4 regions of the Shinella sp. genome follow, and region 1 is predicted to be linked to each of the others. Evidence: predicted binding sites of a transcription regulator. Region 1 holds the regulator's gene; each other region holds the start of a gene.
What was found. The regulator LexA, encoded in region 1, represses DNA repair genes until DNA is damaged. The targets are predictions, from matches to a motif close to TGTTCNNNNTGTGTTCNG.
Positions count from the first base shown of each region.

Region 2: ACT6VE_RS26955 (dehydrogenase) is a predicted target of LexA. The motif match lies at 6,222-6,239, and genes of this name have one in related genera.
Region 3: ACT6VE_RS23695 (ImuA family protein) is a predicted target of LexA. The motif match lies at 1,924-1,941, and genes of this name have one in related genera.
Region 4: ACT6VE_RS09370 (ImuA family protein) is a predicted target of LexA. The motif match lies at 5,458-5,475, and genes of this name have one in related genera.

Region 1 is NZ_JBQVPI010000034.1:1,416-9,145, forward strand. Features, by position in the region: tRNA gene ACT6VE_RS30405 (tRNA-Arg) at 43-119, opposite strand; gene ACT6VE_RS30410 (ETC complex I subunit) at 143-448, opposite strand; gene ACT6VE_RS30415 (hypothetical protein) at 960-1,451, opposite strand; partial or broken gene ACT6VE_RS30420 (LysR family transcriptional regulator) at 1,574-1,663, shown strand; partial or broken gene ACT6VE_RS30425 (IS3 family transposase) at 1,808-2,874, shown strand; partial or broken gene ACT6VE_RS30430 (IS3 family transposase) at 3,021-3,756, opposite strand; gene lexA (transcriptional repressor LexA) at 4,219-4,941, shown strand; gene ACT6VE_RS30440 (ComEC/Rec2 family competence protein) at 5,200-7,488, opposite strand; gene ACT6VE_RS30445 (hypothetical protein) at 7,541-7,730, opposite strand, start outside.
Region 2 is NZ_JBQVPI010000022.1:43,928-51,657, reverse strand. Features, by position in the region: gene ACT6VE_RS27010 (hypothetical protein) at 1-34, shown strand, start outside; gene ACT6VE_RS27005 (NlpC/P60 family protein) at 537-1,223, shown strand; gene ACT6VE_RS27000 (hypothetical protein) at 1,250-1,426, shown strand; gene ACT6VE_RS26995 (hypothetical protein) at 1,449-1,775, shown strand; gene ACT6VE_RS26990 (hypothetical protein) at 2,195-2,698, opposite strand; gene ACT6VE_RS26985 (hypothetical protein) at 3,109-3,312, opposite strand; gene ACT6VE_RS26980 (hypothetical protein) at 3,439-3,687, shown strand; gene ACT6VE_RS26975 (DUF1254 domain-containing protein) at 3,911-4,936, shown strand; gene ACT6VE_RS26970 (hypothetical protein) at 5,125-5,367, opposite strand; gene ACT6VE_RS26965 (hypothetical protein) at 5,351-5,683, opposite strand; gene ACT6VE_RS26960 (hypothetical protein) at 5,680-5,880, opposite strand; gene ACT6VE_RS26955 (dehydrogenase) at 5,949-6,146, opposite strand; gene ACT6VE_RS26950 (peptide deformylase) at 6,743-7,237, opposite strand; gene mgtE (magnesium transporter) at 7,541-7,730, shown strand, end outside.
Region 3 is NZ_JBQVPI010000015.1:149,454-157,183, reverse strand. Features, by position in the region: gene ACT6VE_RS23700 (ATP-dependent helicase) at 1-1,774, opposite strand, end outside; gene ACT6VE_RS23695 (ImuA family protein) at 1,992-2,750, shown strand; gene ACT6VE_RS23690 (Y-family DNA polymerase) at 2,668-4,182, shown strand; partial or broken gene ACT6VE_RS23685 (PHP domain-containing protein) at 4,182-6,026, shown strand; gene ACT6VE_RS23680 (hypothetical protein) at 6,547-6,927, shown strand; gene ACT6VE_RS23675 (caspase family protein) at 6,914-7,730, shown strand, end outside.
Region 4 is NZ_JBQVPI010000004.1:85,039-92,768, forward strand. Features, by position in the region: gene ACT6VE_RS09360 (error-prone DNA polymerase) at 44-3,229, opposite strand; gene ACT6VE_RS09365 (DUF6504 family protein) at 3,226-4,749, opposite strand; gene ACT6VE_RS09370 (ImuA family protein) at 4,664-5,425, opposite strand; gene ACT6VE_RS09375 (hypothetical protein) at 5,600-5,905, shown strand; gene ACT6VE_RS09380 (hypothetical protein) at 5,977-6,300, opposite strand; gene ACT6VE_RS09385 (GlxA family transcriptional regulator) at 6,437-7,426, opposite strand; gene ACT6VE_RS09390 (SMP-30/gluconolactonase/LRE family protein) at 7,569-7,730, opposite strand, start outside.

The DNA of each region.
Region 1 (7,730 bases):
TCGGTCGCACCTGTAGTGAAATCAACATCTTAAATAGTGTGTTGGCGACCCCTGCAGGGCTCGAACCTGCGACATTCTGCTTAGAAGGCAGATGCTCTATCCAGCTGAGCTAAGGGGCCGTTACCGGTGGCGCCGGTGAACTTTAGTGGGTCCAGGGCTGCATACGGTTGAAGCGAAAGTTATCCGGATAGGCGACGCGCTTGCGGGTCGCTTCCTTGGGCTCGATCAGGCGATATTCGATGCCGTTGCGTGTCGCGTAGGCAATTGCCTCTTCGCTGGTTTCGAAAGTGAGCTTGACCTGCTGGTACATGTCGCCGGAGCTCGTATAGCCCATAATCGGATCGATCGTCCGCGGCGTTTCGGCGTCGAACTCCAAAACCCAGAGGTTAGTCTTGGCCTTGCCGGACTGCATGGCGGTCTTGGCGGGACGATAGATCTTCGCGGTCATCGAAGCGGCTCCAGAATTCTCGCATAAAGGCGCACCGTTGTGCCGTCGCGCGTCCGAGAATGCATAACCCAGATTCCGTAAAGGGGGAATGACCGGAAGAGCATTTGCCATCAAGACGCTCGCAGATGGTCGGAGTGGAGAGATTCGAACTCCCGACCCTCTGGTCTCAAAGCAGTGACACTGCCTACGAAATCGGCATTGTTGATATCTGGAAACGCCCGATAATGCCCGTTCGTTCCCGCTAAATTCCGTTGTTCCGCTGGCGGTAAGTTGGCGGCAAATCCGACTCCCCTCGAACGAGAACATTCGACCAATGGCCGGATGCTCGAGAGGAGTCAAGTCGCTTTCTTTTCATCAGGTTCGCCCGGCCGCTGCTTTCGAGGGCCTTTGCGGTTTAGCACCTTATGAACCTCGGAATACTCGCCAGGAATCAGCTGGGCATAGACCTGCCGGATAGCCTCAGGCGTCGTCGATACGTAATGGGCGACAGCCTCAATCGACACCCCTTCCCTCAATATGCTGTGTGCTTGAGACTGCGTCTGTTCAATACCTTTGCGTGTTCCGGGGGCAACACCTCACTTTTGAGTGTGTAAAAGCCTTTCCGGCAATCCACTGGTCGACCTTGGTATTCGATAAGGTAGCAGCAGCCGTCTACCTCGTGCCATTTCCTCATCAGATGAACGAGACGATCAGGCAATAGGACGGGGTCTGCTCTCTTGTTTGCCGCGACGTCCTCTCCGAGCGCCGATCGATAGAAGATTACCTTCTTCAGATCGATCCACGGACGACCTGGCTCACGGACAAACGATGCATCCTGGATGCGCGCTGCGCGCGTCCCCGTCCAGGCGGCAACAACAATGAACTTGCCGATATGCGCCGCCACACGCTGACACTTCACGGTCGGGCGATCCTCAATCGACCCGCCGCGCGCTTCCATCTCCTCGAGCCAGCCCTTACGCCCCTCCCGCGACGTATGGCATTTGCCCATAGCCGCTTTGTACATGGCAGTCAGCTCGTCTATTTCACAATAGTCGATACGGTTCTTGAGCCGTGCCGGCTGAGCATAATCGAGCTGATCCGCACTTAGCCTTACGCGGCTCTGCTGTGCGGCATATTTGATGATCCCAAGGACTGACCGATATCGTCGCGGGGCGCTTCGATGCGGGTATCCGCTTGGGTGAGCAAGTCCAGAAAGACATGGTGGCAGTCAAGGTCTGAATAGCCCCGCGTTTCGTAGACGTTCTCGGGTTAGGTTTTCTGCTGTTTCTCGAACTCGACGAGCGACAGCATCCCGATTGACCTGCCGCTGCGAATTTCCTCCAGAATTGATTAGCGTCCGGCCCATTGAAGGACGGACGCATGAAGAAGCAGAGATTTACGGAAGAGCAGATTATCGGTGTTTTGCGTGAACAGGAGGCTGGAGCGAAGGCGGCCGACCTGTGCGGCAGGCACGGAATTTCAGAAGCGACGTTTTACAACTGGAAGGCCAAATACGGCGGCATGGAAGTGTCCGAGGCGAAGCGCTTGAAGGCGCTCGAAGAGGAAAACGCCAAGCTGAAGAAGTTGCTGGCCGAGCAGATGCTGGACGTTGCCGCGCTCCGCGAGCTTCTTTCAAAAAAGTGGTAGGGCCCGCCGCCAAGCGTGACGCGGTCACGCATCTGAAGGCCGTTATGGGGCTTTCGGAACGGCGGGCCTGCCAGATTATATCCGCCGACCGCAAGATGGTTCGCTACCGATCCTGCCGACCGCCTGAAGTCGAGCTGCGGGCGAAGCTCCGAGATCTGGCCAATGAGCGCCGGCGTTTCGGATACCGACGGCTGTTCATTCTGCTTCGGCGTGATGGAGAGCGGTCCGGCGTCAATCGCATCTACCGACTGTATCGGGAGGAAGGTCTTTCTGTACGCAAGCGGAAAGCCAGGCGGCGCGCTGTCGGCACCCGTGCGCCGATCCTCGTCGAAGCAAAGGCAAATGCCCGCTGGTCGCTGGATTTCGTTCACGACCAGTTCTCCTGCGGCAGACGCTTGCGTGTGCTCAACGTTGTCGACGACGTCACGCGCGAATGCTTGGCGGCAATCTCGGACACATCGATCTCCGGTCGTCGTGTCGCACGAGAACTGACGACGCTTATTGAACGGCGAGGCAAGCCCGGCATGATTGTCTCCGACAATGGGACCGAACTGACCTCGAATGCCATCCTTGCCTGGTCGAAGGATCATAAGGTCGAGTGGCACTACATCGCGCCAGGAAAGCCAATGCAGAATGGATATATCGAGAGCTTCAACGGCCGCATGCGCGACGAGTTGCTCAATGAGAGCCTGTTCTTCGGCCTCGACCACGCCCGCAGCGCCATCGCGGAATAGGCGGACGATTACAACAATTTCCGGCCGCACTCATTGCTCGGATACCAGACCCCGGCAGACTATGCCGGGATCATCGCCGCAACCGGCTCCAACGCTACGCGATGTGGAAGCTTCGCGTAGCGTTGGAGCCGGTTGCTCACACCGCGCCATTTGGCGTATCAAAAACCGCCGAGGCTCTAATCGCTGCCGGAGGAAAGTTCAGGGGAAGGTCACCGGGAATAAAGATCTATGACGACGGCCAGATAGGCAAAACCTTCGCTGGTACGGATGTAGATGATGTCGGTGACCCAGACCTTGTCTGGAGCCTCGACGTCGAATTGCCGATCCAGCGTGTTGTCGATGACAACGGAAGGTCTGCCACCATAGACGCTGGGACGGCGTTTGTAGCCGATCTGAGCCTTGATACCGGCAATCCGGGTCAGGCGGGCAGCCCGGTTGGGGCAGCATGTCTCGCCGTGATCGAGCAGGTCGTCATGAAGCTTGTGATAGCTGTAGACCTTGCCGATCTCTTCCCAAGCCGTCTGGAGCAGATCGATCTGCCGCTTGTCCTCGCAGGCACGCTTGCTCAACGGCATCCGAAGCCAAGCATAAAACCCGCCGGGATGGATGCGGAACAGGCGGCACATCATTCGCACCGAAAACCGCTGTTGATGCTGGGCAATGAACGCGTACTTTACTTTGCATCCCTAGCGAAATACACGGTGGCATTTTTTATAATATGTCGCGTTCCTGGGTGAGACGCGCCAGCTCCTTCTTGAGCCACCTGATCTCTTTTGCCTGGTAACTACCCTGCTCACCGGGCGTCGAAGAAAACTTCTTCTTCCACTCATAGAGAGAATGCTGGTTGACACCCAGCCGCTGCGAAACTTCCGAAACCGGATAGCCCCGCTCAGTGATCTGACGCACCGCGTCACGCTTAAAATCGTCGCTGAAATTAGCTTTGCCCATATCCGCCTACTACCTCAAATTTAGGAAGGAAGACGTCTACAAATCTCAGGGCTATTCATGTTGATGAATTTCGCGACGCCGAACCAGCCAACATTTTGGAACTCATCGTTGAGCTAAATGCCACAAACCGTGTTCAATAGCCAAATCCGCAAGATGGAGTATTATGGAACTTAGAAACATCGAATAAGTTATTATTATTAAACGAAATCAATAGCATAGAAGGCTAGCTGAATTTAAAAGTCACACTTTTGGTGATTCTGGCGGTTTCGTCGCGAAAAAGTATCGAAATTTCAGAACCTTATTGTATTGGAATCTAGATTAATTGTCGCCATTTCAAGGACCGAAATCTGGATTAATTTCCACGCCACCAACACAGCCTCTGCAGGCGCGGCTCTTGCAGAACACATATGGAACAGATAGTGTATGTTCTATATTTGTTTCGCGATTCTGGAGTGGGCGGCGATGTTGACACGTAAGCAACAGGAACTTCTCTTGTTCATCCATGAACGGATGAAGGAATCTGGCATACCGCCATCTTTCGACGAAATGAAGGATGCTCTGGATCTTGCATCGAAATCGGGTATCCACCGGCTGATTACGGCACTCGAAGAGCGAGGCTTCATTCGTCGCCTGCCCAATCGCGCACGCGCACTGGAAGTCATCAAGCTTCCGGAGGCGTATTCGCCCAGCCTGCAACCGCGACGCGGCTTTTCCCCGGCCGTCATCGAGGGGAGTCTCGGGAAGCAACAGGTAACAGCTGCGCCGCCCCAGCGCACGTCAAGCCAGGCAGACATGCCCTCCTCCGTTTCCGTGCCGGTCATGGGGCGTATCGCGGCGGGTGTGCCCATCTCGGCCATCCAGAACAATACCCATGAAATCACTGTGCCTGCAGAAATGATCGGTGGCGGGGAGCATTATGCGCTGGAGGTCAAGGGCGATTCGATGATCGAGGCCGGTATCCTCGACGGCGACACTGTCATCATTCGCAATACGAACACTGCCAATCCCGGTGAAATCGTCGTGGCGCTGGTCGATGATGAGGAAGCGACGCTGAAGCGCTTCCGCCGCAAGGGTGCATCGATTGCGCTTGAGGCCGCCAATCCGGCCTACGAAACCCGTATTTTCGGGCCGGATCGCGTCAAGATCCAGGGCAAGCTCGTCGGCCTCATTCGCCGCTACCATTAAAGCCTGTCGCGTAAGCGCGTGCAGCGCCAGAGCGACATGCGAAAAATCGGATACCCAAAGCGCGAGACGTGAAGCTGAAATATCGCGACATGCTTTAATCGCCCTTGCCAGCGTCATAAGTAGCTGTGCGCCAATCGTATGTGCGGTGTCGTGACCAGGGGCGGTGAAGCGTTTCGACGGCCGAGCCAAAGAGGGTGTCGGAGACGACGGGGTGTGCTTGATCGACCGCCGACTGGATTTCCAGGGCGCCGGTCTGCCTCAAATGTCGAACCGTGATGAGGCGCGCACCTGAGCGGCAAGTCTCCAGCCGGATTGCCACCGGCACGATGACGAGATCCGCCCGTCGCACGCCGTACCGAGGAAGGCGAGGTCTTCCAGCGCCACGATACGCCATCCGCTGGGTGAAACAGCGGCGCAAAAGGCTTTTGTCTCGCAGATGAAGCCGGTGCGGATGCGGGCTGCATCGAGTGCTGCGGCCATGGCTGCTTTGGCCTTTTGCCGGTCCGCTTTTCGGCGGGGCCGCTTCTGCCTGACCTTGTTTGTGGGCTCTGCGTTCTTGGCTTCCACCGCCAGTCCGTCCGTTTTACGAATTTCAGGTTTCATCAATCCGTCGAGGCGAAGGGCGCGCCGCCATTGCGCGTAGATGAAATCCGGGGGGCTGGCGCGGTTGACCGCTGCTTTTTCGCCAAGCAGAATCGCAACCAGGCGGCCATCTTCCGACACGAGAATCTCCGGCCTCGTGCCTCCGCCGGGCCAGCAGGCGACAAGGATACCGAAGACGACGAGAAGCGTGCCGGCGTGGCGCAGCCGGGTCCGCAGAAGGCAGACAAGGCCGCCGCCGATGCCGATGAGCAGGAAGGCGATCTCAGGGATGCGGCCGGTGACGACCTCGCCCTTCCAGCTAGCAACCCATGTCGAAAGCATGATCATCCACTCGATGCCCTTGCCCATGATCGCAAAGGGAATGGCATCGAGGCCAAAGGGCATCAGGAGAACGGCGATGAGACCGAAGGGCATGACGATGACGCTGATCAACGGCATGGCCAGCAGGTTGCCAGCAAGCCCACAGGCCGGGATGCGGTGAAAATGGCCGATGGAGTAGATCAGTGTCGCAAAGCCGCCGATCAGCAAGGAGAGGATGAGTCCGCCGAAGAAGCGGCCGGCAGCGCCGCCAAAGAGCGCAAACGGCCCTCCCCGGCTTTCGCGCTGAACCGGACGCTCGCGCCACGCGGCGTAGCCGGCAACAAGGCCGAGCGTTGCGGCGTAGGACATTTGAAAACCGGGATTCGTCACGGCAGAGGGCGTGACCAGCAGGATGAGGATCGCCGAGATCGCCACGTTGCGCAGGCTGATGGCCGCTCGCCCGAAGAGGACGGCGATGAGCATCACGCAGATCATGATCCAGGACCGCACCGCGGAGATCGCGCCACCCGAAACCAGAATGTAGAGCGTCACCATCACCAGGGCGCCGCCGGCCGCGAACTTTTTGGTCGGGTAGCGCTCTGCAAAGCCTGGAATCAGCGCCATCAGCATGCGCGCACCGACGAGGAAGGTCCCGGCGGCGAGCACCATGTTCAGTCCGGAAATGGCGAGGACATGGGCAAGGCCCGCCTGCCGCAGCGCTTCCACCGTATCCTCCCCGATCGCCCGCTGCTCCGCGGTGACAAGGGCAGCGGCGATGGCCCCCGCGTCCCCGCCGATGCGTCCCCGAATATGCTCGGTGAGGTTGTTTCGCCATGCGGCGATCCGTTGCCGTATCCTGTCGTCCAGCCCGGGTTCGTCTACCGCCACGGCGGTGGGCGCTCTGTAAAAGTAGCCAACAGCGCCCGTGCCGGCGAAATACGCATCGAAGGTGAAGTCGTTGAGCCCCGCCAACGCAGGACCAGAGGGTGGGCCAAGGCGCGCGCGCCCCGCAATGCCGCCGCCGATGGCAATCGGCTCATGCCGGCTTCGGGCGAGTAGCGTAACCACGCCGGGCGCGCGCTTCAGGGTGGGCTCGCGCGTGGTTTCGAGTGCAATGCGATAGCGGATTGCACCGCGATCGTCGCTCTCGCGAGAAAGGACGCGGCCCCTCACCTCCGTTGTCACCGGCGCATCCAGGATGATGGTGCCAAGGCGGGCGGTCTCGGCAGCAGCAAGCAGCATGCCGAGCGGGATGAGGAACGCGCCACCCGCCGCGAGCGCCACGAGGCCTTCGCGATGCCGCAACCGCAAGGCGGGCCAGAGCGCTGCACAGGCAAGCAGGATCAGCGCATAGGGCGACGGATCCGACTCTGCGGAAAACCACAGCGCGGCGCCCGCACCGAGGAAGACTGGAACGAAGAGGAGGAAATGACCGTGCGCGCGCTCCTCGGCAAAGGCGGCTGCCAGCGTTTGCCGCCTTGCAAGGCGTTCGTAGAGATGACTGGCGGCACGCAGGAGAAGAACGAAGACCAGCCGGCGTGGTTTTTCAAGTGGCGCGACCGGTGGAGTTTCCTCGGCGGGCGCACCGCGCCAGGCATCAGCCTCGGACGCCGTCCACCGTTCCGCGATGTCGATCCTGGCCATGGCTCGGCCCCACCCGTTCCCACTGGCACTATGCAATCGAATGGAGAAATCTTCAATCTGCAGTACGCGTCGAAAACGCTAAGCCGGGCATAAAGGATGCGCCCTCCGCATCGAGGAAAGCACCCTCAAAAGTTGCTTGCAACTTCATGGAAAGGGTAGATATTGCGTTGCCGGAAAGCCTGTTTTCGCAATGCACAATTTGCCTTTCGTATTGCTTGGCAGCATCGGACAAATGGGTTAGC
Region 2 (7,730 bases), on a different contig from region 1:
AGCGAGACCTGAGGGTATCTCCGGCGAAGAATAGCAACAGCATTCCCGACGCAGTATTCGAATTGTTGCCGTCTAGGCGCGTCGTGCCCTTCGGAGAACCGGAACATCGCGCCGCCTACGCTGAGAAGTGTTATTTTCGCTAGAAGTTTGGAAGCTGTTGGATTTGTGAAGTCCTTCACATGCGAGTTGTGTGCGAACTCGTTTCGTATCCTCGCTAGGATCCTCAAATCGTTCCTAATCTCGTCGTTGTACGCGCCAAGCAAATGCAGGAGATTTACCCTTGCGGTATGGTTGTTAAGGAAACCTTGTTTGATGGCGTCATCGAATGCTGAGTGTTTCCTCAGCATCTTGCGTAGTGCAGCTGTGCATTCTTCCTCAATGTGCGCGTGCCCTACTATGACGGACGCGCGTTCGGTGCCGGCCTCCATCTCTCGCAGAATTTCCGGATCGACTTGATACATCCTTCCCTCCGTTTTGGCGGAGAGAAGCACCGACACTCGCAAGAGTCGAGTCACTTCAACTTCAAGGATATTTCCATGTCAACGACCCTGGCAATCCAGGAGCGCTTGGTTGCGCTCGGCTATTATCTCGGCCCGACAGGTGCCGACGGCGTTCCCGGCCGTAACACGACAAAGGCCATTATCCGCTTTCAGCAGGATCAGGGGCTCGACATTAAGAATCCGGGCTCAGTCGGGCCGAAGACCCGGGCGGCGCTCGGGCTGTCCGAAACAGAGGCCGTCATCCCGCCTTGGATTGAACTGGCGCAGCGCAAGATGGGCCTTCACGAGGTCCGCGACAACAAGTGGCTGAAGGAATTCCTGAAGAGCGACGGCCATGCTCTCGGCGATCCGGCCAAGCTGCCGTGGTGCGGGGACTTCGTCGAGACCTGCATCGCTGTCGCCCTTCCGAACGAGGCGATGATTGCCAATCCCTACTGGGCTCTCAACTGGCTGAAGTTCGGCCAAGAGGTCTCAAAGGACAAGCCCGTCCTCGGCTCGATCGGCGCGGCTGAACGCAACGGGGGCGGCCATGTCTTCTTCGTCGTCGGCCACGACAAGGACAACTACCACGCCCTCGGCGGTAACCAGTCCAACAGTGTGAGCATCGTCAAGATGCCGAAGGGCCGCGTGAAGGGGCTCCGGTTCCCCCGCACGTTCTCCCTGCCGGCCAAGCCGCTCGAATTCAGCGCTTTCAACGCCAAGATTTCCACCAACGAGGCGTAGGCCTCAACTCTCGAAAGGAAATGACCATGGATAAGATTTCGAAAGCTCTCGGCGCCGGTGCCGGCGGCGTTGTCGGCGGTCTTGCGGTGCTGCCGTTCGCGCTGCCGGAAGGCACGCCCTGGTGGGGCACGATAGCGGCTTATGCGGCGGTGATCCTGTTGCCGGCGGTCGCCGCCTATCTCGCTCCGAAAAATGCATCCTGATACCTGAAAGGCAAGGTGCTGCATGACACCCGCTGAATTCTTCGACTTCCTGGGAATCAAAGCCAGTATCGTCCTTGCTGGCCTTTCTGGCGGGGTGCTGCGCGCTTTGTCTCGCCGGTCGTACAAGGTCCGCGAACTGGTGGCATCACCGATTTGCGGAGCCCTGGCGGCCGGATACCTGACGTCACCGGCAGTTCACTACCTCGGCGCCGTCAACTGGCCGCTGCCGCCCGATGAGTTGGCCGCGCAGCATGCGGCTGCGTTCCTGATCGGCGTCTCGGCCATGTGGATCAGCGATGCGCTGTTCGAGTTCGTCGTTCGGCGGTTCAAGCCGGTCGGCCGCGAGTGATGCGGATAGGTGTGGTGGTGATCGGGAAGGGGTGAGGACGGGCGAACACTAGTTGTGAGAGGTCCGCAGGGGCGTAGGGGGCTTGAGTCCACGGACCCCTCTCAGGCCACATGCACAGCGACCGAGTATGAAACTCGTCCAAATTCGCTGAACGCGAGATGAACGGAGTAGGATGAGCGTGCGCACAACTTACCGGTATAGATCGTATGCGGCTGAAGGCCTACAAAAAAGCCCCGCACAGTGGCGGGGCAAGAAGGCGATACCCTTGGCTCAGTATCGCGGGAGAGCCAGAGAGGACTCGGCCTTAGCTTAGCCATTTGCCCGCCGGGGGGAAGGTCCGATTCCGTCAATCCGGTACGGTTCACCAAAAAGCCCGCCGGTGAGGGCGGGCTCGGGGCTCATTGATGGATACAGACTGCTTAGGCCGCAGCTCGGTCCACATTGCGCGTGAACCTTTCCCATCTACGGCTTAAATCAACGCCGGTGCGGCGCTTGCCAGGGCGGACGCAGATCGTCCAGGTAGGCTTCATTGTGATGTCGCCTATGTTCATGGACTCTACGCGAGCTTCTTCTGGTAAGGGCTTTCTTACCATGTTTTTGTCCCAAACCTTGAACTTGCCGTCAGACCCTGCAAAATTTCTGTATTCTTCCCCAATGGACTGATTGATGCTATGCAGCCTCACTGTGAACGGGTCGATTTCCTTAGGTGTCACAGACGCGTTGTAGGCTCGAAATAATTGTTTCGAGATCTCCAAGGGGCCTTTAAAGTCAAAGAAATCTGTTACGAGGACAAGGATGTGGCGCTGTTCGCCATTATCATAAGCCCAGAACAGCGCATGCGGTTCCAGCCCCAGATTAACAAGGGCGTCACCGTATTCTCTTCCCGCCGTCAGGAAGCGTTCGTCAATTTCAGGCGTAGCCATGTCGCAACTCCATCCGATCCAAAAGCAGCTTCCACGAACGAGCGGGCAACTTTCCTTGGCATCGGTTTAGGGTCGTAGCCCTGATTTCGATCCCATTGTAGCATGATATGCCAATAAGGTGCAGTGGGGTCCCCCGGGTTCAATTGAATGCCCGAAATTACTCTCAATTTGCGCAAATCGTGAACATACAAATCGGGCCGTGCGTCTTTCGAGGGCCATTGGTTGAAGCGTTCAACATGCCAGATGTATGCCTTAAGCGCACATTCAACTGCGAACCCGGCGTGATGCACCGCCTGTGCACACGCTCTTTTGTCTTCTGCGATTGCCTTCGCCGCTCGTTCATGTTGTTGGCAGAGCGACAGCCAATCGCTAATGGATTGTGGTCCCAATTCGCCTCCAATCTCGTTTCCTCAATGCGTCGTCCCCTTGCGTCTCGCGATGTACTCAGCGTTCAACAGGTCGACGAGGTCGTCGGCAACCTCGATGTCCAGCCCGTCTTGCGGCACGCCATTCACCTCGGCCGTCAGCCCCGTGAAGATGTCGTAGACCGCCCACAAGCCTGTTCCGTCTTCGCGCATGTCGAAGCGGTTCTGAGGTTTGGGTTTCTTCGGCATCAATCCCTCCTAGACGCCTGCCGCACGATATCGTGATTCCGTCGGCTTACAAGAGAGGCGACTGTTCTAGCTTAGGCCTGATAGCTGAACCGTGGTAGAAGCAGTTTAGCGTACAGGAGAATGAGCATGGCGTCGTACTTCGTGGTTCAGTCCTTCAGCCCGGGTAAGCGCGGCATGAAGCCAGACATTGCCGTCCAAGCCAATAGCCTCGTGCATGCCCGGCGGGTGGCCGAACGCCTGGCGTTGAGCAAGCCCATGGTCTTCGCGACTGTGATGGAAGGAGATCCAGAGAGTGGCGACTTTGGCGAGCCGAAGCTGATCTATTTCCATGGCGATGAAATGCCGGAGGAAGTCAGCAATATGCAACCGGTCTAGGTGAGGTGCGCGCCGCACCGGCGCGTCGATTTGTACGTCCGGATAAACACCCCTGCCACATCCGCCGCCTTGATAAACGCCTTCCGCGCCGCGGCGGGCAACGACCAAGAGACGCCTCGCGAATTTACGCCCATGTTACCGTAACGTACTTCCAAGCCCTCAGACCAGGGCATTAGGTTGCCGAGCACGTTTGGTGAGCCGCTACTCAACATGGAGCGAAAAAATGAGCCGAATAATCAGTGCTGGCGCGTTAGGCCTCATTCTTGCGGCAAGTTTTCCTGGGCTGAGCCCAGCCGCCGAAGCGGTGCCGGTAACAGTGACCAATTTCCCCCGGGCGGAAACCGACATGTACTTTGGCGGCATAGTCAAAGGCGACGCTCTAGGAAAGTTCACTCATAGCCGCGAACCGGCAAACATCGACAATCAAACTGTTATCCGCATGAACCGCGACACGCTATATTCCCAAGCGGTTTTCGATCTCGATGCGGGGCCGGTCACAATCACAATGCCGGACGCCGGCAAGCGTTTTATGTCTGTTATGATCGTCGACCAAGACCACTACGTACCCGCGGTTTTCTACGATGCTGGCACACACACCCTTACGAAGGAGGGAATCGGAACACGCTACGTCGCGGCAGTGGTGCGCACGCTGGTTGATCCGGCTGACCCGAAAGACCTCGAGGAAGTTCACGCACTTCAAGACGGGCTCAAGGCGAGCCAGAAAGATATCGGTAAATTCGAAGTGCCGACGTGGGATCAAGCCAGTCAGAAGAAGGTGCGCGACGCACTGCTCGTGCTCAATACCACCATCTCCGACTTTAAAAACGGTTTTGGGGTTAAAGGCGAGGTCGATCCAATTATGCATCTAATCGGCACCGCTTCCGGCTGGGGCGGCAATCCGGACAAGGATGCGACCTACGCCATGGTGACGCCAGCTAAGAACGATGGAACCACAGTCTACAAGCTAAACGTCAAAGACGTCCCGGTTGATGGATTCTGGTCGGTCAGCGTCTACAACGAGGAAGGCTACTTCGTCAAAAACCCGGAGGACGCCTATTCTCTCAACAACATCACGGCCAAAAAAGAAGTCGACGGCTCAACCGCTATTCAGTTTGGAGGCTGCGATGGCAACATTCCGAATTGCATACCGATTATGAAGGGGTGGAATGCTGCCATTCGGATGTACCGGCCGCGTCCTGAAATTCTGAGCAGAGAATGGAAATTTCCCGAACCACAACCCGTAAACTGAGGGTAGTGGCGGGAAGCCGCCGAAAGGGCCACCGATCCTCCTTGAGAACCGCAAAGCGCGACTTCCCAGACGCGCTTTGCGGCTCTCGGGGTGCGGCCGTTGGTTTGGGGGGACCAAATACTCAGTGGGTACCGGGCGACCGCGCGTCAACAACCGTGATCGCCTCCGCTTGTTCCCTTTGCGCCGCTTTATTCCATCACCGGAATTTCGCCGGCCTGAAACAGTATCGACGGTGGGCCATACTCTCCAAGCGCTGGATCTGCATCGCGGCTCCACGCCAGCACGCCGGCAAAATGGCTCGCCATGAGCCTCGCCTCACTGATCGCTCGCTCTTCCGTGTCGATCTGGCGTGGCTCGAAGGCCGGCATCAAATCTCCCTCATCATTTTTGTTGAATGCTGCGAGCACGATCAATTTACCTGCCCCTGCCATTCCGCTTCTCCTTTGCCCTTCCCTTATACCAAAAGTGCCACTTATGACCTCGACCTCGATCGCGGGGATCGAACCACTCTCCGCCGAAGTGAGTCAGGAAGGCCTCCGCATCCTCCAGCTTGGCAAAGCAATAGACCCGATGCCATTCGGATTCCCAAACGACGCTATGACCTCGTGGGCACAGCGACAAGCTAGCGCAGAATTTCGCGATGGCGTCACCCTGCTCCATCGTGCCGAGCGAGGCCAGCCGCGCAATCTGATGCGGCCATCCGCTGTCGATGCCGGCGCTGGTCAATTCCCCCTTGCGCCTGCTCATCTTGCCACCTTCCTATCGTGCCCGCTTGGAACGTAAAACATCAGCCGCAGGCCAAGGATACCGCAACGCGGACAGCGCACTTTCATTGAAAGGTCGCAAACCGGGAATTTCCGCCCTTTCGCGGCCAGCAGCGTCGGCATATCCAGTTCGTGTTTCCAGTCGCATTTCTTGTGACTCTTCGGGCCGAGATCGATCATGCCGCCATGACAGACCGCGGACACGGCCCAGCCAGCCTCCCAGGCTTCACCTAGCGTTTCCACCTTCCTCACTCCCGATCGGTGTGTGGACGCCAGCCGCGGGTAAAGCCGGGGCTCAAGGCCCGCCCGGCAAGCTCAAGCTGCCAGCGCAAGTAAGCGCAATCGGCAAGTAGAGTGGCAATTGCAGCGCGGGCGTTCCCATCGTGCCAAGCCAGCGCTTCGTCGATCTCGCTGGTCTCATCTTGTTGTCTTTCAAGCGGGCGCACGTCTTCGTTCTCCTGTGTCTATGCCACAGCAGGCATTGGTCATTGGGTTTCAGATTAGCGGCCGCATCGCCGGTTTGTTCTCAATATGTTCTTGTCTGGGATGGAGTCAACAGACGAGAAAAGAGAATCAAAAAATGGTCAGCCGATCGGTTTGGCGGTTCGGCAGATGGGGAGGTGTCAAGGGTTATCCACAGCAGGCCGATAGCAGTGGATAGAGTTGCCCGCCGGATGCTCAAAACGTGAACGAGCGTTGGACCACTTGGCTGTAACGAGTTGATTCTTTGTGGCCCAATTTCAAACGCGTTGGACCGCCCGACGCCTCATTTTCAGGGCTTTGCGGCGTGAGAGCGAGTCTTCTCGACCGCACCAAAAAAACCCGGCTTTCGAGCCGGGTTTTTTGTTTTCTATCAGATGCTTGCGTGTGAGATGATCCGCACAGATACGGCATGATCCGCAGGCGCACTTCCCGCACCGCGACGATGACGGTGAGGCGCGCACGCCGGCCTGTCGTGGCCTTCAAAGACGTGGATATGCAGGGCAGGCGTCGGCTGACAGACCTCGCCGCAGGTCACCGGCCAGAGCATGGCTTGCGCGCTTCAGTCCCGGGCTTTGTTATACTTCTTGACGATGCGTTCGCGCTTCAGCCGCGAGAGGCGATCGATCCAGAAAATGCCGTTCAACTGGTCGATTTCGTGCTGGAGGCAGATGGAGAGCAGGCCATCGGCATCCTCCGTGTGGCTGTTGCCGGAGAGGTCCTGGTAGGTGAGGCGGATGCGGGCAGGGCGCTCCACCTCGTCCGTCACGCCGGGCATGGAAACGCTTCCCTCCGCGTGTCGCTGGATGTCCGGTGAGAACCATTCGATTTCGGGGTTCACATAGACGCGTTGCGAATCTGGCCCAGCGAGTTCGATCACCGTCAGTCGTTCGAGAATGCCGACATGGGCGGCGGTGATGCCGATGCCGGGTGCGGCACGCATCGTAGCAGCGAGATCGTCGGCAAGCGTTGCCAATCGTGCGTCGAACGCCTCGACCTTTTTACAGGGCAAACGCAGGCGGGGATCGGGATAGCGGAGAATGGGAAGGATCGCCATGCGGGCTCCGGGCGTCAACGAGGTCAGCCCTTCCTAGCCTGTTTGCGGCAGCGGGAAAATGCCGACCCTCTCCTTGGCACCCCAAAACATGCGATTTGCATGAAATTGCAACAGCTTGCGAAATTTTAATGTCCGCAGACCTTTTGCCGCTTTCGGCGATGGACCGTTCGCGCGCTTTGCTTTAGCACGGTGAAAGTGAGGGCTCGGCGCGCTGAGCCTTGCCGAGGAAACCCTGCATCTCAATCCCTGTCGTCTCTCCGCCGACAGGCCGGGCGGGACGAACCCGATACAAGGAGCGGCCCGATGGAAAACACCGGCGACGAAGACCGTATCCATCAGGGGCAACAGGGCCACAGTACCTTCGACGGCGAGGATATCTACGCCGAGGACGGCTCGATCCGCTCGGATTTCCTCATGTATGTCGGTGCGGCGATTGCCGACCGCGACCTCTTGTTCCTGCGCCGCCATGTGGCACGGCTGCATGAATCGGAAA
Region 3 (7,730 bases), on a different contig from region 1:
CCGAGGGAATGCAGCCGTCGACGACATTCAGCATGAAGACGGCGCGCCATTCCTGTCCCTTGGCGGAATGGATCGTGGAGAGGATGAGGTAGTCCTCGTCGAGCAGGGGGACACCGGCCTGGTCGCTGGTGGCGTTCGGCGGGTCAAGCGTCAGCTCGGTGAGAAAGCGTTCGCGGCTCGGATAACCGCCGGCGATCTGCTCGAGCTGGATGAGGTCGGCTTTGCGCGTGTCGGCGTCTTCGTGGATGCGATCAAGATGCGGTTCGTACCAGAGACGCGCCAGCTCAATCTCGCCAGGCCATCCGCCTTCGGCTTTGCGCAGGCTAGAAAGCAGACTGACAAAAGCCGGCCAATCTTCACCCGTTTTCGGCAGGGGCGGAATCTCCGCAAGCGACTGGAGCGGTTCGGGATCCGCAGCGATGGCATCAAGGATCTTGCCGGCCGTCTGGGGGCCGATGCCAGGGAGCATCTGAAGAAGGCGGAAGCCGGCGACGCGGTCGCGTGGGTTCTGCGCAAAGCGCAGGGTGGCGAGCAGATCTTTCACATGAGCGCTGTCGAGGAATTTGAGGCCGCCGAACTTCACAAAGGGGATGTTGCGACGGGTCAGCTCGACCTCCAGCGCACCGCTATGGCTTGACGTCCGGAAAAGCACCGCCTGTTGCTTCAGTGCCATGCCAACCTCGCGGTTCGCCAGCACCTGCTCAACGATGTAGTTCGCCTGATCCGTCTCGTCCTTCACGGTTACGAGTATGGGTCGTTGTTCGGATTCCCGGTCCGTCCAGAGGTTTTTTGTGAAGCGCTCGCGAGCAAGGTCGATCACGCCGTTGGCGGCAGCCAGGATCGGCTGTGTCGAGCGATAGTTGCGATCGAGCGTGATGACGTCGGCGGGCTTTGGCGAGAACTGGTTCGGAAAGTCGAGGATGTTGCGCACGGTCGCTGCGCGGAAGGAATAGATCGATTGCGCATCGTCGCCCACCACGGTTAGCCCGCGGCCGCCGGGCTTGATGCCCATCAGGATAGAAGCCTGCAGGCGGTTGGTGTCCTGGTATTCGTCGACGAGGACGTGATCGAAGCGGCCGCCGATATCGTCCGCAAGCTCCGGATCGGCCATGACCTGCGCCCAATAGAGAAGCAGATCATCGTAATCGAGCACGTTCTGGACTTGCTTTGCCTCGACATAGGCGGCGAAGAGCTGCTTCAACTGCGCCTCCCAGCCCAGCACATAGGGATAGGCGGCCTTCAGAACCTCGTTGATCGAGCTTTCGGAGTTCACGACGCGCGAGTAGATCGCAAGGCATGTGCCCTTGGTCGGAAACCGGGTTTCCATCTTGGAAAAACCCAGCTCATGGCGAACGAGGTTCATCAGGTCGGCGCTGTCCTCGCGATCATGGATCGTGAAGTCGACATTGAGGCCGATCTGCTCTGAATACATACGCAGGAGCCGGGCGCCGATGCCGTGGAATGTGCCGGCCCAGGCCATGGCGTCCGTCATGGCCGCGGCATTGTCCCCGAACACCTGGCGGCAGATGCGCTGAACGCGACGTGCCATTTCCGAAGCGGCCCGGCGCGAGAAGGTCATCAGCAGGATGCGCCGTGGATCTGCGCCATTGACGATCAGATGGCCGACGCGATGGGCCAGCGTATTGGTCTTTCCGGAGCCAGCACCGGCGATGATCAGCAGCGGGCCGCCGATCGCGCCGTCGGCCAAGCCAATGCCGTGTTCGACCGCCTCACGCTGGCGGTCGTTCAGTTTTTCCAGATAGGCTGCCGTCATCTGCCCCAAATTTTCCTAAGAAAAAATTCCTGTCCGCTTTCCTTTCCCATCTCCTTGATCGGCCTTGCGGAATCGTACCGCGAGGCTGGCCTGAAGCGACCATCATGGTCGGGAACGCCGTTTCGGGTGGATTGACTCGATAGGGCATTAGGAACAAAAAAGGAACATATCAGCTTAACCCGCTGCTGGAAACCCCTGAAGGAGCGACCTTTCCGCCGTGTCAAAGCCCGCTGTCAATCCTGTGCTTGCCGACCTTCATGAGCGTATCGGCCGGCTCGAAGGAGGAGCGGCGCGCGCCAGAACCGTCCTGCCGTTCGCCGTCCCGGAGATGGATCGGGCGCTGCCGGGCGGAGGGCTCGCCTTTGGCGCGCTGCACGAGATCGCCGGCGGCGGATGTGGGACAGTCGATGGTGCAGCTGCCGCGCTCTTCGTGGCGGGCATCGCTGCCCGCACGCGCGGCAAGATCCTCTGGTGCATGACGCGCCCGGATCTATTTTTCCCCGCGATCTCGCAGGCGGGCCTCCATCCTGATCGCGTGGTCTGGTGCGAGAGCGACAGGGAGGAAGAGGCGCTTTCAGCGATGGAGGAGGGGCTTTCATTCGGCGGGCTTGCCGCAGTGGTGGGGGAACTGGTTCGCCTGCCGATGAACGCCTCGCGGCGATTGCAGCTGGCAGCGGAGAAGACCGGCGCCATGGGCATCGTGCTCCGGCGGTGGCGACGACAGAACGAGGCCTCGGACTATGGACAGCCGACGGCCTCGACGACGCGGTGGCGCATCAGCACCCTGCCGTCGGAACGATTGCCAGTGGCGGGCGTCGGGAGGGCACGCTGGCTGGCAGAACTGATGCGCGTAAAGGCGGGTGCGTGCGCCGAGTTTGAAATTGGAGCCCCCGATGCCAAGGGTCGTATCTGTCTACTTCCCCTTTCTGCCGGTCGACCGGATCAGACGGCGCGCTTCGGAGGCCTTGCCGGCTGACAAGCCGCTGGTGGTAATTTCCCGCAGCGGCTCGAAACGCTGGGTCTCTGCCGCTGATCCCGCAGCCCTCAAGCTTGGCCTTCGTGTTGGTATGCCGGCCAGCAAGGCGCAGGCCATGGTCGCTGATCTCCTGATGATTGACGCGGCGCCGGGAGAGGACGCGGCCGCACTTGAACGCCTGGCGCTCTGGGCGCTGCGGCAATACACCCCCGTCGTTGCGATAGATGGCGGCGATGGCCTGGTCATGGACACGGAAGGCGCCGATCACCTTCAGGGCGGCGAATGCCTTCTCCTGTCGGGCCTCATCAATCGCTTTCGTGGTCATGGACTGACGGCGCGGGCTGCCATCGCCGACAGCTGGGGAGCCGCGCACGCACTCGCTCGGCTGCTTGCGGCCGAGACGACCATCGTGCCATTCGGTGATGTCGCGAAAGCGGTCATCGACTTGCCGATCATCGCATTGCGGTTGCCGGCAGAGACCATCAAGAGCCTGCGCGTCCTCGGCATCGACACCATCGGCCAGCTCTCGGCCATGCCGCGTGCGCCCCTGACCCTGCGGTTCGGGCCGGAACCCGCGCGCAGGCTGGACCAGATGTTCGGCCGCGTCGCCGAGCCGATCGAACCAATCCGCACGCCGGAACTGGTCGAGGTCGCAAAGAACTTCGCCGAACCGATCGGCGCTCCAGAGACCATCACCAAATATGTTCGCCGACTGGTCGGCCAGCTTTCGGCCCGCCTCGCGGAAGATGGTCTCGGCGCCCGGCGCTGCGACCTCGTCATCCATCGCGTCGACAACACGCGCCAGCATCTTCGCGCGGGCCTTGCCAAACCAGTTCGCGATCCGGCGCGCTTGTCGAAACTGCTGTGCGATCGCATCGAGACCATCGAGCCGGGCTTTGGTATCGAAAAGATGGTGTTGGTCGCGGTTTTTGCCGAACCGTTGGAGGAGCGGCAGGTTGCGTCCGCGCTCATCGAGGAGGACATCGCCGACATCACCCCGTTGGTCGACATTCTCGGCAATCGTGGCCACCGGCTCTTCCGGGTCGCCCCCGTCGCGTCTGACGTGCCTGAGCGTTCGATCAGGCGAATTGCGGCGACGGCACCTGACATTGGCGAGGCCTGGGCTGCCAAATGGCCGCGGCCCACGCGGCTCCTTGCAAATCCGGAACGCATCGAGGTCATCGCGCTGCTGCCCGACCAGCCGCCGGCCGTCTTCACCTGGCGTGGCAAGCGCCGAAAGGTTGTGCGCGCCGACGGGCCTGAACGCATTTTCGGGGAGTGGCGGCGGCGACCACGTGAGTTCCAGGCGGTGCGCGACTACTTCACCGTGGAGGATGAGCTTGGCGAACGCTACTGGGTCTATCGCGCCGGCGATGGCGTCGAGCCGGAAACCGGCTCGCACCTCTGGTTCCTGCATGGGGTGTTCGGGTGATGCGGTACGCCGAGCTTCAGGTGACGACGCATTTCTCGTTCCTGCGCGGCGCGTCCAGCGCCGATGAACTGTTCGCGACAGCGGCGGCACTCGGCATCAATACGCTCGGCATGGTTGACCGCAACAGCCTCGCGGGCATCGTGCGGGCATGGGAAGCAGCAAAGGCCACCGGCGTCCGGCTGGTGATCGGCTGCCGCCTCGATTTGACGGACGACATGTCGATCCTCGTCTATCCGATGGATCGGCCGGCCTATTCGCGACTGACACGGCTGCTGTCGCTCGGAAAGAGCCGAGGCGGCAAGGGAAACTGTCTGATCGATTTCGCCGACCTCACCGAGCATGCCGGGGGCATGATCGGTGTCTTGGTGCCGGATGAGGCCGACGAGGCTTGCAGCGTGCAGCTTCGCAAGATGGCCGAATTGTTCAGAGACCGCGCCTATGTCAGCCTCAGCCTGCTGCGTCGGCCCAATGACCGCGTGCGCCTGCATGACATCGCTGCGATGGCCGCCCGGTTCAAGGTGAGGACCGTCGTCACCAACGACGTGCTCTTCCATGAGCCCGGCCGCCGGCAGCTGCAGGATGTCGTGACCTGCATTCGCACCCACACCACCATCGATGATGTCGGCTTTGACCGAGAACGCCACGCTGACCGTTATCTCAAAGCGCCGGAGGAAATGTACCGGCTCTTTAGCGAGTATCCAGAAGCTCTCGCCCGCACGCGGGAGATCGTCGAGCGCTGCAGGTTCGATCTTGCGGAGCTGCAATACCAATATCCGGAGGAAGCAATCGAACCTGGCCTCGATCCGCAGCAATCACTGGTCAAGTTCACCAGGGAGGGGGCTGCTAACCGCTATCCCGAGGGTGTACCGGACAAGGTCCGCAAATCCCTGAACGATGAGTTGGCGCTGATCCGGGCGATGAACTACGCGCCCTATTTCCTGACAGTCTATTCCATCGTGCGTTTCGCGCGGTCGAAAGGCATTATCTGCCAGGGTCGGGGCTCGGCCGCGAACTCGGCCGTCTGCTATTGCCTCGGCGTAACCTCCATCGATCCGGAGACTAACGACCTGCTGTTCGAGCGTTTCATCTCCCAGGAGCGCGATGAGCCGCCGGATATCGACGTCGACTTCGAGCATGAACGGCGCGAGGAAGTGATCCAGTGGATCTACGAGACCTATGGTCGAAGCAGGTCGGCTTTGTGCGCGACCGTCACCCGCTACCGCGCCAAGGGCGCGCTGCGCGACGTCGGGAAGGCGCTCGGTCTGCCGGAGGACATGATCGGTCAGCTGTCATCGGGCGTCTGGGGCTGGTCTGAAGGCGTCTCCGAGCGCCAGTTGAAGGAGAACAATCTCAACACGGCGGACTATCGCCTGAAGCTGACCTTGGAACTGGCGCAGCAGCTGATGGGTGCGCCGCGCCATCTCGGTCAGCACCCGGGTGGCTTCGTTCTGACCCAGGATCGGCTCGACGATCTTGTGCCGATCGAACCCGCGCGCATGGATGACCGCCAGGTCATCGAATGGGACAAGGACGACATCGAGGCGCTGAAGTTCATGAAGGTGGATGTGCTGGCGCTTGGCATGCTGACCTGGATAGCCAAGGCCCTCGCGCTGATGGCGGAGCATAAGGGTGAGGTCTGGGATCTCGCCACCATTCCGTCGGAAGACCACCGGACCTATGCGATGATCCGCAAGGCCGATACGCTCGGCACCTTCCAGATCGAAAGCCGCGCGCAGATGTCGATGCTGCCGCGTCTGAAGCCCCAGACCTTCTACGATCTCGTCATCCAGGTCGCGATCGTCCGGCTCGGCCAAGGGCGTCATGTTCATGACACTGGAAGACGAGACCGGCATCATCAACGCCGTTATCTGGCCAAAGGTCTTCGAGCGACAGCGCCGGTTGGTGTTGTCGGCGTCAATGGTGGCCATCAACGGCAAGATTCAAAGGGAAGGGGACGTCGTGCACCTCGTCGCATAACGGCTGTTCGATTTGTCCGACGATCTCGGCCGGCTGGGCGAGCGGGACGAGCGGTTTCCTCTTCCTCATGGACGATGGGACGAATTCGCGCACGGAAATGGGGCGCCTGACTCTCGTGAGAGGAAACCTGCAGCCCCGCCTGCGCGCGATATTTACATACCCGATTTGCGAATTGATCGACTCAAAGTGAAAAGCCGGAATTTTCATTAGGCAGTGTTGATGGATTTGATCAAGACTAAACTCTCTGAAATCCGCCCACACTGCCTAGGTAACGCGTGGCGCCGCAAGCGCATGAAATCTGAAGACAATAGAACGATATCGAAACTAGTCGCACTAGATTAGCGTTATCGATTGTGCAATCATTGCTACGAAACGTTGGAGAAACACATGGCGACCGCAAATCAATTGCAGGATGAGAAAAAAACTTATCAGATTCAATTTGATGAGGGCAGCGCCGCAGAGCGGACATTGCTCGCTCAGAGTCTCCAGGACTACATTGCGGAAGTTGATGCCGACATAGATATCCAGACGACTAGAGAAAACGAAGAAGCTCAAGACTTCGGATCTACGCTTGTCCTAGTCCTCGGCACCCCGGTCGCCATTATCGTCGCGAAAGCAATCGCCGATTTTCTTCATCGAAACTCCGGCGCCATGATTACCATCTCGGAAAACGGGAAGGTAGTCGCTCGCGGCCTGGACAGCGCCGATGCATCAAAGATCGCAGAAGCATTTTCTAAAAGAAGTAGTTTAGTCGATGGCCGCCCCTGAGCGGTCCGTCGCAATCATATTGGGTGTTTCTGAGTGCCCCGCCGCCCCTAAGTTGGGGCGGCTGCCACAATGCCAAAATTCTGCATCGGAATTTAAGAAGTACACCACTAAAACACTCGGTATCCATCAAGAAGACGTCCTAGACCTGTTTGACAACCCAGCGGCGCCATCTGATCAACTTGAGAAAATCGAAGACTGGATTACCGATCGAATAAATTCGGGAAAAGGCCCCAAAGGACCTGTCTCGAACCTTTTTGTCTTCTACAGTGGCCACGGGGGGTTTACTCGGTCAGATCAATCGTATTTTCTCGCAACTAGACGAACCAGAGCCGGTTCTGAAGGGGCGACAAGCATTCGCTATGTCGATTTCTCAAGTAGCCTGAAGCGATATGCCGCTAGTGTAAGACGCTACCTAATTCTCGATTGCTGTTTTGCAGCTGCGTCGGTTCTTCCTCATCAATCGGAGGTAACGGATCTCGTTAATCTTCGTATCGAAGAATCAATTCCCGGGTCAGGTACTGCCGTACTTTGCTCTTCGGCTTCGAGCCGAGTCTCGATCGCCCCCCGCGGTGCTCGCTTCACCATGTTTTCGGAAGCATTGTTTGAATGCTTAAAGGCTGGCTCAACGACAGGGCAGGAAAAACTAAATCTCGAACAACTTGTCACGAGCACACAGATATACATTTCCGGCAAATACGAAGAAGAAGGGGTAAGGCCTGAACTTCATGTGCCTGACCAAGCACAAGGGAACCCAGCGAAGGTACCGCTTTTTCCAAACGCTGTGTGGTCTGCCTCCTCCATCG
Region 4 (7,730 bases), on a different contig from region 1:
TGTTCCCTCCGGTGCAAATCGGTGGTCTTTGCTGGAGCCGTCTTCAGTGGAAGTCGCGGGATTTGACGCGGATGGTTTCCACTTGTCCTGCGCCCTCCGGTCCCGAGGCACCGCGCCGGCCGATCGTGGCAAAATCCGCGGAAAGATCGGTGAGGTGCTGCACGACGAGGTGCACCACCTCGCCTTCCCGCTGGATATAGCCTTTGACGCCGATCATCGGCGCACCCATCACAATGGGGCGATAGGCGAGAAAGACCTTCCGCCAGACGACAAGATTGGCGATGCCCGTCTCGTCCTCGATCGTCACGAAGATGACGCCCTTGGCCGAGCCCGGCTGCTGGCGGATGAGCACGATGCCGGCCGTCTCGACTTTCCGGCGGTCACGCAGCCGCGTGGCCTCTGCACAGGTGACGATACGGCGACGCGCGAGGCTTTCACGCAGAAAGCTGACCGGATGGGCCCGGAGCGTCAGACCGACGTGGCCATAGTCCTCCACCACTTCCCCCCCCGTTGCCATGGGGCGGAGCGCCACCGCGGGCTCGCTGATTTCCGGAACCGTTGCCGCTTCCCGCTCGGCGGCGGCGGTAAAGAGCGGCAAAGGCTCGTCCCGAAGGCCGCGGATCGCCCAGAGCGCCTCGCGGCGGGAAAGGCCAAGCGACGGCAGGAAGGCGTCGGCATCGGCCAGCCGCACCAGCGTATCGGCGGAAAGGCCTGAGCGACGCCAGAAATCATCGACTGAAGCGAAGGGCTCCTTCTCACGGGCGGCGATGAACCTGCCCGCCGCCTTGTTGTCGAGCCCTTTCACCAACCGCAGCCCGAGGCGGACGGCGAACCGTCCCGCCTCTTCCGTCGGCCCCAGCGTGCAGTCCCAGCGGCTTTTGTGGATGCACACGGGCCGCACCTCCACCCCATGCTCGCGCGCATCGCGCACGATCTGTGCCGGGGCATAAAACCCCATCGGCTGGGAATTGAGCAGGGCCGCGCAGAAGACATCCGGATGATGGCACTTCATCCAGGCGGAGGCATAGGCGATGATGGCGAAGCTGTAGGCATGGCTTTCCGGGAAACCATAGGAGCCGAAACCTTCGAGCTGGCGGCACATGCGCTCGGCGAAGTCGCGCGGATGATTGTGACTGACCATGCCCTCAACGAGTTCCTCCCGGAACTTGTCGACACCGCCGGTATGCTTGAAGGTCGCCATGGCGCGGCGCAACTCGTCCGCCCGGCCGGGCGTGAAGCCGGCGCACTCGATCGCCACCTGCATCGCCTGCTCCTGGAACAAGGGCACGCCGAGGGTTCTTTCCAGAACCTTTTTGAAGGCGGCGCTCGGATAATCCACGGCTTCCAGTCCCTGCCGCCGCCGAAGATAGGGATGCACCATGTCGCCCTGGATCGGCCCCGGCCGCACGATCGCCACCTGGATGACGATGTCATAAAACTCCTTCGGACGAAGGCGCGGCAGCATGGACATCTGTGCCCGGCTCTCGATCTGGAACGTACCGACCGTATCGGCCTTCGAGATCATCTCGTAGGTCGGCTCGTCTCCCGCCGGGATGGTGGCGAGCGTATAGGTCTCTCCCTTGTGCTCCGTCAGGAAATCGAAGGCGCGGCGCATGCAGGTGAGCATGCCGAGCGCCAGCACGTCGACCTTCATGAACTTCAGATATTCGATGTCGTCCTTGTCCCACTCGATCACCTGCCGATCATCCATGGCCGCGGGCTCGATGGGCACAAGATCGTCCAACCGGTCGCGCGTCAGCACGAAGCCGCCGGGATGCTGCGAGAGGTGGCGCGGTGTATTGATCAATTGCCGGGCCAGCTCGAAAAGCAACCGGATACGGCGATCGTCCACGTTAAGCCCCACCGATTGCGCATGGGTTTGCGGAACATCGTTGGACCAGCCCCAGACCTGCGAAGACAGCGCCTTCAGCACATCCTCCGGCATGCCGAGCGCACGCCCCACATCCCGCATGGCCGCCCGCGAGCGGTAGCGGATGACGGTGGCGCAAAGGGCTGCCCGTTGCTTGCCGTAGGTCTCATAGATCCACTGGATCACCTCTTCCCGGCGCTCGTGCTCGAAATCCACGTCGATATCGGGCGGCTCGCCACGTTGCTCCGACACGAAACGTTCGAACAGAAGGCCGTTCACGGTCGGGTTTATGGAGGTGATGCCAAGAACGAAACAGACGGCGCTGTTGGCCGCCGACCCCCTGCCCTGGCAGAGAATGTCGATGGAGCGGGCGTAGCGCACGATCGAATTCACCGTGAGGAAGTAGGGGGCATATTTCATCTTCGCGATGAGCGTCAATTCATGATTGAGCTTCTTGCGGACCATTTCCGGTATGCCGTCAGGATACCAGCTGGCCGCCCCCTCCCACGTATATTTCTCCAGCGTTTCCTGCGGCGTGAGGTCCGGATGCGCCTTCTCTTCCGGGTACTGATATTCCAGCTCGGACAGTGAAAACCGGCAGCGCTCCACAATCTCCAGCGTGCGGGCGAGCGCTTGCGGGTAACGCGCAAAGAGCCGGTGCATTTCCGCAGGCGGCTTCAGGTAGCGGTCGGCATGGCGCTCGCGCAAAAAACCGGCATTGTCGATGACGACGGTGTGGCGGATGCAGGTGACGATGTCCTGCAGCATGCGGCGGCCGGGCTCGTGGTAGAGCACGTCGTTGGTGACGACGGTGGGGACGCGGTGTTGGGTGGCGAGGTTGGAGAGGTTGAAGAGCCGCACCTGGTCGTTTGGTCGGCGACGGAGCGTGAGGGCTAGATAACAGCGATCGCGAAAGGTTTCGCGCAGGCGGCGCAGGTGAAAGGCGACAGTCTCGTCCGCGTCGTCTGGTACCAGCACGGCGAGTAGGCCTTCGCTCCATTCCACGACGTCCGCCCAGTCGAGATGGCATTTTCCTTTGCCGGCCCTCTTCTTGCCGATGGTAAGCAGGCGGCAGAGGCGGGCATAGGCGTCACGGTCGGTCGGATAGACGAGCAGCGACATGCCGTCGACAAGATCCAGGCGGCAGCCGACCACCAGACGTACCTGTGCCACATCCGGCGGAAGCTCCCGCGTCGCCTTGAAGGCCTGGACGACACCGGCAAGGCTGTTGCGGTCGACGACGGCCACAGCCTCGATGCCGAGGGCGCTGGCCTGGGCGAACAGCTCCGCGGAGCTACTCGCACCCCGCAGGAACGAGAAGTGGGACGTCACCTGAAGCTCGGCATAACGCGGTTTCATGCGAAAACCCCATGCAGGAACCAGCGGCCCACGCCGTTCGTCGCCTGCTGTTCATCACCCGAACGGAAGAGCCAGAAGCGTTCGCCAGAAGCATCCTCGACCTGAAAATAGTCCCGCACGCCGGCAAGCTCGGCATCGCGCTTCCACCATTCGCCAAAGATACGTTCCGGGCCGTCGGCGCGCTTCACCAGCCGCCGCACGCCGCGCCAGGTGAAGGCACCCGGCGGGTGATCCGGCAGGAGCGCCATGACCTCGATCGGCTCCGGCCGGGCGAGCAGGCGTGACGGACGCGGCCAGCGGCCCTGCCAGGTCGCACCGTCATCCGGGGCAAGCGGGGCGATACGACGGACGGAGCGCTCGGGCACATCGCTCTCGACGGGGGCCATGCGGTAAAGCCTGCGCGCGCCGATGCGGTTGGCGATCACGTCGACAAGGCCGGTAATATCCGCCTGTTCCTCCTCGATCAGCGAAGATACGGCCTGCTGCAGGACGAGCGGTTCGGCAAGCGTGGCGGTCAGGTCCATGATCTCGATGCCGAAACCCGGATCGATCGTCTCTATCCGATCCGAGAGGAGCCGGGTGAGCCGTTTTTCATCCCGAACGGGCTGTGCCGTGCCGACGCGGATCGCCTGGAGCGAATTGTCGACGCGGTGGAAGAGGAGATCGAGCCTTCGGGCGCCGAGGCCGCGCTTTTCCAGCGCCAGGCAGAGGTCATGGACGAGGCTTGTCGTGTAGCGCGCGATGGTTTCGGGCGCACCTATAGGTTCGCCGAAGACTTTTCGCACGCTGGCAAGTTCAGGGTCGCGGAGCGGATCGACGGGTTCGGAAATGGTACCCTGCAACTGGTTGAGCCGGCGGCCGAGGAGCGGGCCGAAACGCAGGACGAGCGGCGCGCGTGGCACGTCAAACACGTCGCCGATCGTGGCAAAGCCCAGCACGTGCAGGCCTGCCACGATGTCCGGCGGGATCCTGAGCCCGGGGATCGGCAGCGGCGCCACCATGTTGCTCGTCGCGCCGGGCGCAATGATGCAGACGGGATCGGCGCGGAAACGGGCGGCGGCGTGGGCTGCGCCCCAGCTATCGGCAATGGCCGCGCGAGCGGCGATGCCGGAGGCGCCGAGCCGGTTGACGAGGCCGGTCAGCATGCGTTCTTCGCCGCCGTGCAGGTGGTCGGCGCCGGTCGTGTCGATGACCAGGCCATCCGGCGGGTCGGGTGCGACGATGGGCGCGTAATGCTGCAAGGCCCAGAGCGCCAGGCGGTTGAGTGCTGCCGCATCCGCTGCGGGATCGGCCGGCATGGTCATCACATCGGGCAAAAGCGCATGGGCCTTGGTGAGCGGCATGCCGACGCGCAGACCAGCCTGCTCGGCAGGCCGGCTCACCGCCGTGACGATGCGACGTGAGCCCTCCCGTCCGACAAGCACGAGCCGATCATCAGGCGGAGGCGCCGAAGCGCCCAAGGTGCGTCTCAGGCGATCGATCGGCCAGCCGGGAAGAAAAAGCGATACGACCCTCGGCATCGGAGGCCTCCACGTCAAAATCTGCTGCCGCGCCAGCCCGACAGCGCACAAGTTGCAAATGCCACTGCGCCCGGCCGATGCCGGGCACAGGAAGGGCGACGGACGGGCGGACGGCAACCCGCCAGCGCGTTACCGCGGCGGACGGTTGGGCAAAGGCATCCACCTCCGCCCGGTGGCGCAAGCGCCGTAGCGCAATGGCGAGCGTGCCGCCGGCTTCGGCAGCCAGTTGCAAGCGGCGCGAGGCGGTCATCGACAGCCGCGCCACTTCCGCCACCACCGCGCCGAGCCCGCCATGGCGCAACCCCTCCTCGAAACAGAGGAGCAGGCTCTTCTCGTCGCCCGCCTCCACATAGATTACTCGGCCCGGCGCAAGCCCCGCCTGCGCCAGCGCCGGCGCGAAGAGGTCTGGCCGTGTCAGGCACCACAGCACCTGCCCCTTGGTGCGTGCCGCAATCCCCGCGGCAAAGAGCATGGCGGCAGCACCCTCCACCGCGTCGTTGCCGCCGCCGCACACCTCATGCAGGCTCGCAAGGGCCAGTCCGCCACCCGGCAAGCGGTCGTCGATCTCCGGCACGCCGAAGGGCAGCACCGCCCGGTCGCGCGCCGTACGGTCATCGAACTGCCGGATGCGGTCGCGCAGGTCGGCGACAACGGCACGGGCGGCGAAGGCGGACATCGGCGTGGCAGCTCCCGGATTGAAAAGAGTTATGTTCTCTATTTGTTCCATTGAATGCATGAGAGTCAATCGCCAAACCGCCTTACGGCGATCACAGTTTGAATCACCTGTGGAACCAACTGGCGCGAAGGAAGTTCTTCCTTCGCCATTCCATCAAATTCAGGAGACATGTTCATGGCTGACGAAAAGAGCACCGGCAAACGCACGCTCGGCGTCGTTGAAGGTCGCGACAGCATTTCGGAAGATGCCCGCGCCGCGGCGGCGGAAGCAACGGTCAACGAGCAGATCGAAGCGCTGAAGGCCGAAATCAGCCGGCTGAAGGAATCCGCTGGCCTTATCGCCGAAGGCACCGGCCAGCTTGCGGTTGCCAAGGCGGAATCGCTGCGCGACGAAGTGCGCACCACCATCCAGACCAATCCGCTCGCGGCGCTGGCCGGTGCCGCCTTCATCGGTTACCTTTTCGGCCTGCGCCACCGGTAACGAAACAAGGGAGCAATTGCTCCCCCATCGTTCCATGAAAAAGCCCGGCATTGCCGGGCTTTTTCGTTTGTTCAGAACCAGCGTTGACGACGTGGCGGTTCGCTTTCCAGGGAACCCAGCAGATAGCCGATGACGACACCGGCAAGGCCGGCCGTCAGCACGACGGTGGAAAGGGCCGCGGGGTGCTCGCGTGCTGCCTGGGCGACTGCGGCACCTTCGTTGCGAACATACTTCGTTGCCGACCGGACGGCGGGCCGTGCAGCCTCGACGGCATTGCCGGCGCGATCGCGGATCGTCTCATAGGCTTCTGTGCCCCGCTCCCCAAGATCCTTCTGAAGCGCGGCGATTTCTGCGCGAAGAGCGGAAATCTGGGATTGAACGTCAGTGCTTGCCATTGCGGTCTCCTTGTCTGCAATGGAAACCGAACGGCTGGCGAGCGGCTTGGTTCCAATCGGCTAGCGCAATTCCAGCAAAAGTGTAAAGCGGCCCTGCGGCCGGAATTGTGCAGGAACAAAGAAATGGAATTGCGCGTCAGCTTGCCTGGCGGCGCCCGTCTCGACGGATTTGCGAGGGCGTATCGCCAAAGGCGGCGCGGAAGCGGCGCGTGAAGTGCGACAGGCTCTCGAAGCCGGTTTCGAGCGCGATCTCGATCAATGGCTTGTTGGTGCGCACCACCATGTTGAGCGCCGCCGCCATGCGGATTTTCATGTAGATCGCGCTCGGCGAGGCGCCCATGTCGCTTTCGAACAGTCGTTCGAGCTGGCGGCGGGAGACGTTGGTCATGGTGGCGATGCTGTCGATCGACAGTAGGTCTTCCGTGTGCTGCTCCATCATCATGATGGCGAGGTGCACGCGGCGGTCACGCGCCTCGAGGCCGAGCGGATTGCGCGGCTGGAGATCGGTCGCATCGCGGCGGTGGCGGATTTGCAGGATTTCCAGCGCGTTGCGCTCCGCCGCCTCGCCGACATGGTGGCGGACCAGCGTTGCCGCGAGATCGGCGACGCTGCTGCCGCCGGCACAGGTTGCGACCTTGCCGTCGAAGCGGAAGATCTGCTCGGACGTCGCCTCGATGTCCGGGAAGCGACCGCGGAATTCACGATGATGCAGCCAGCTCACACAGGCCGTGTGTCCCTTGAGCAGCCCGGCTTCAGCGAGAATGAAACTGCCGGTACACAGACCAATCAGCCCGACGCCCGCATTGGCCGCCTTGCGCAGATAGGCCTGCGCATAGCTGTCGATCGGCTCGTCGACCTTCAGCAGGCCGCCGACGACGGCGATGTAGTCGAAACAGGAGGGATCGGCAAAGGGGGCTGTCGGCGCGACTTGGATGCCGCTCGACGACGAGATGAAATTGCGCGTGCTGCTCAGAACGTCCCAGTCGCAATTGACGCGACGGGAGCGATCTTCGCTGTCGCTGGCGAGCCGTAGCGTGTCCACGAACAGCGCGAAGGCAGAGAGCGTAAAGCTCTTCGAGAGGATGAAACCGACACGCAACGCCTTCGGCGCTGCCGTCGCACTCATCTCCTTCCCCGTCCGAACATCCACCGCCATCCAGATCTCCCAGACCGTTCCGCAAGACATTATCGCCGCGGGCCAACACCGTTGACAGGAGTCCTATCAGATTTTACGGGCTCGCTCCATTCCCTGGCCGATGTTTGTCTCTTCATTCACGCCGGCGCGCACCACGCACAGTCAATGACACGGCATAAAGCGACGTGGTGGCGGTAATGAAAAGGCGGTGGCCGTTCCGGCCGCCGAAACAGACATTGGAAACGGTCTCCGGCACGAGGATTTTTCCAAGGCGGCGGCCATCCGGCGCGATGCA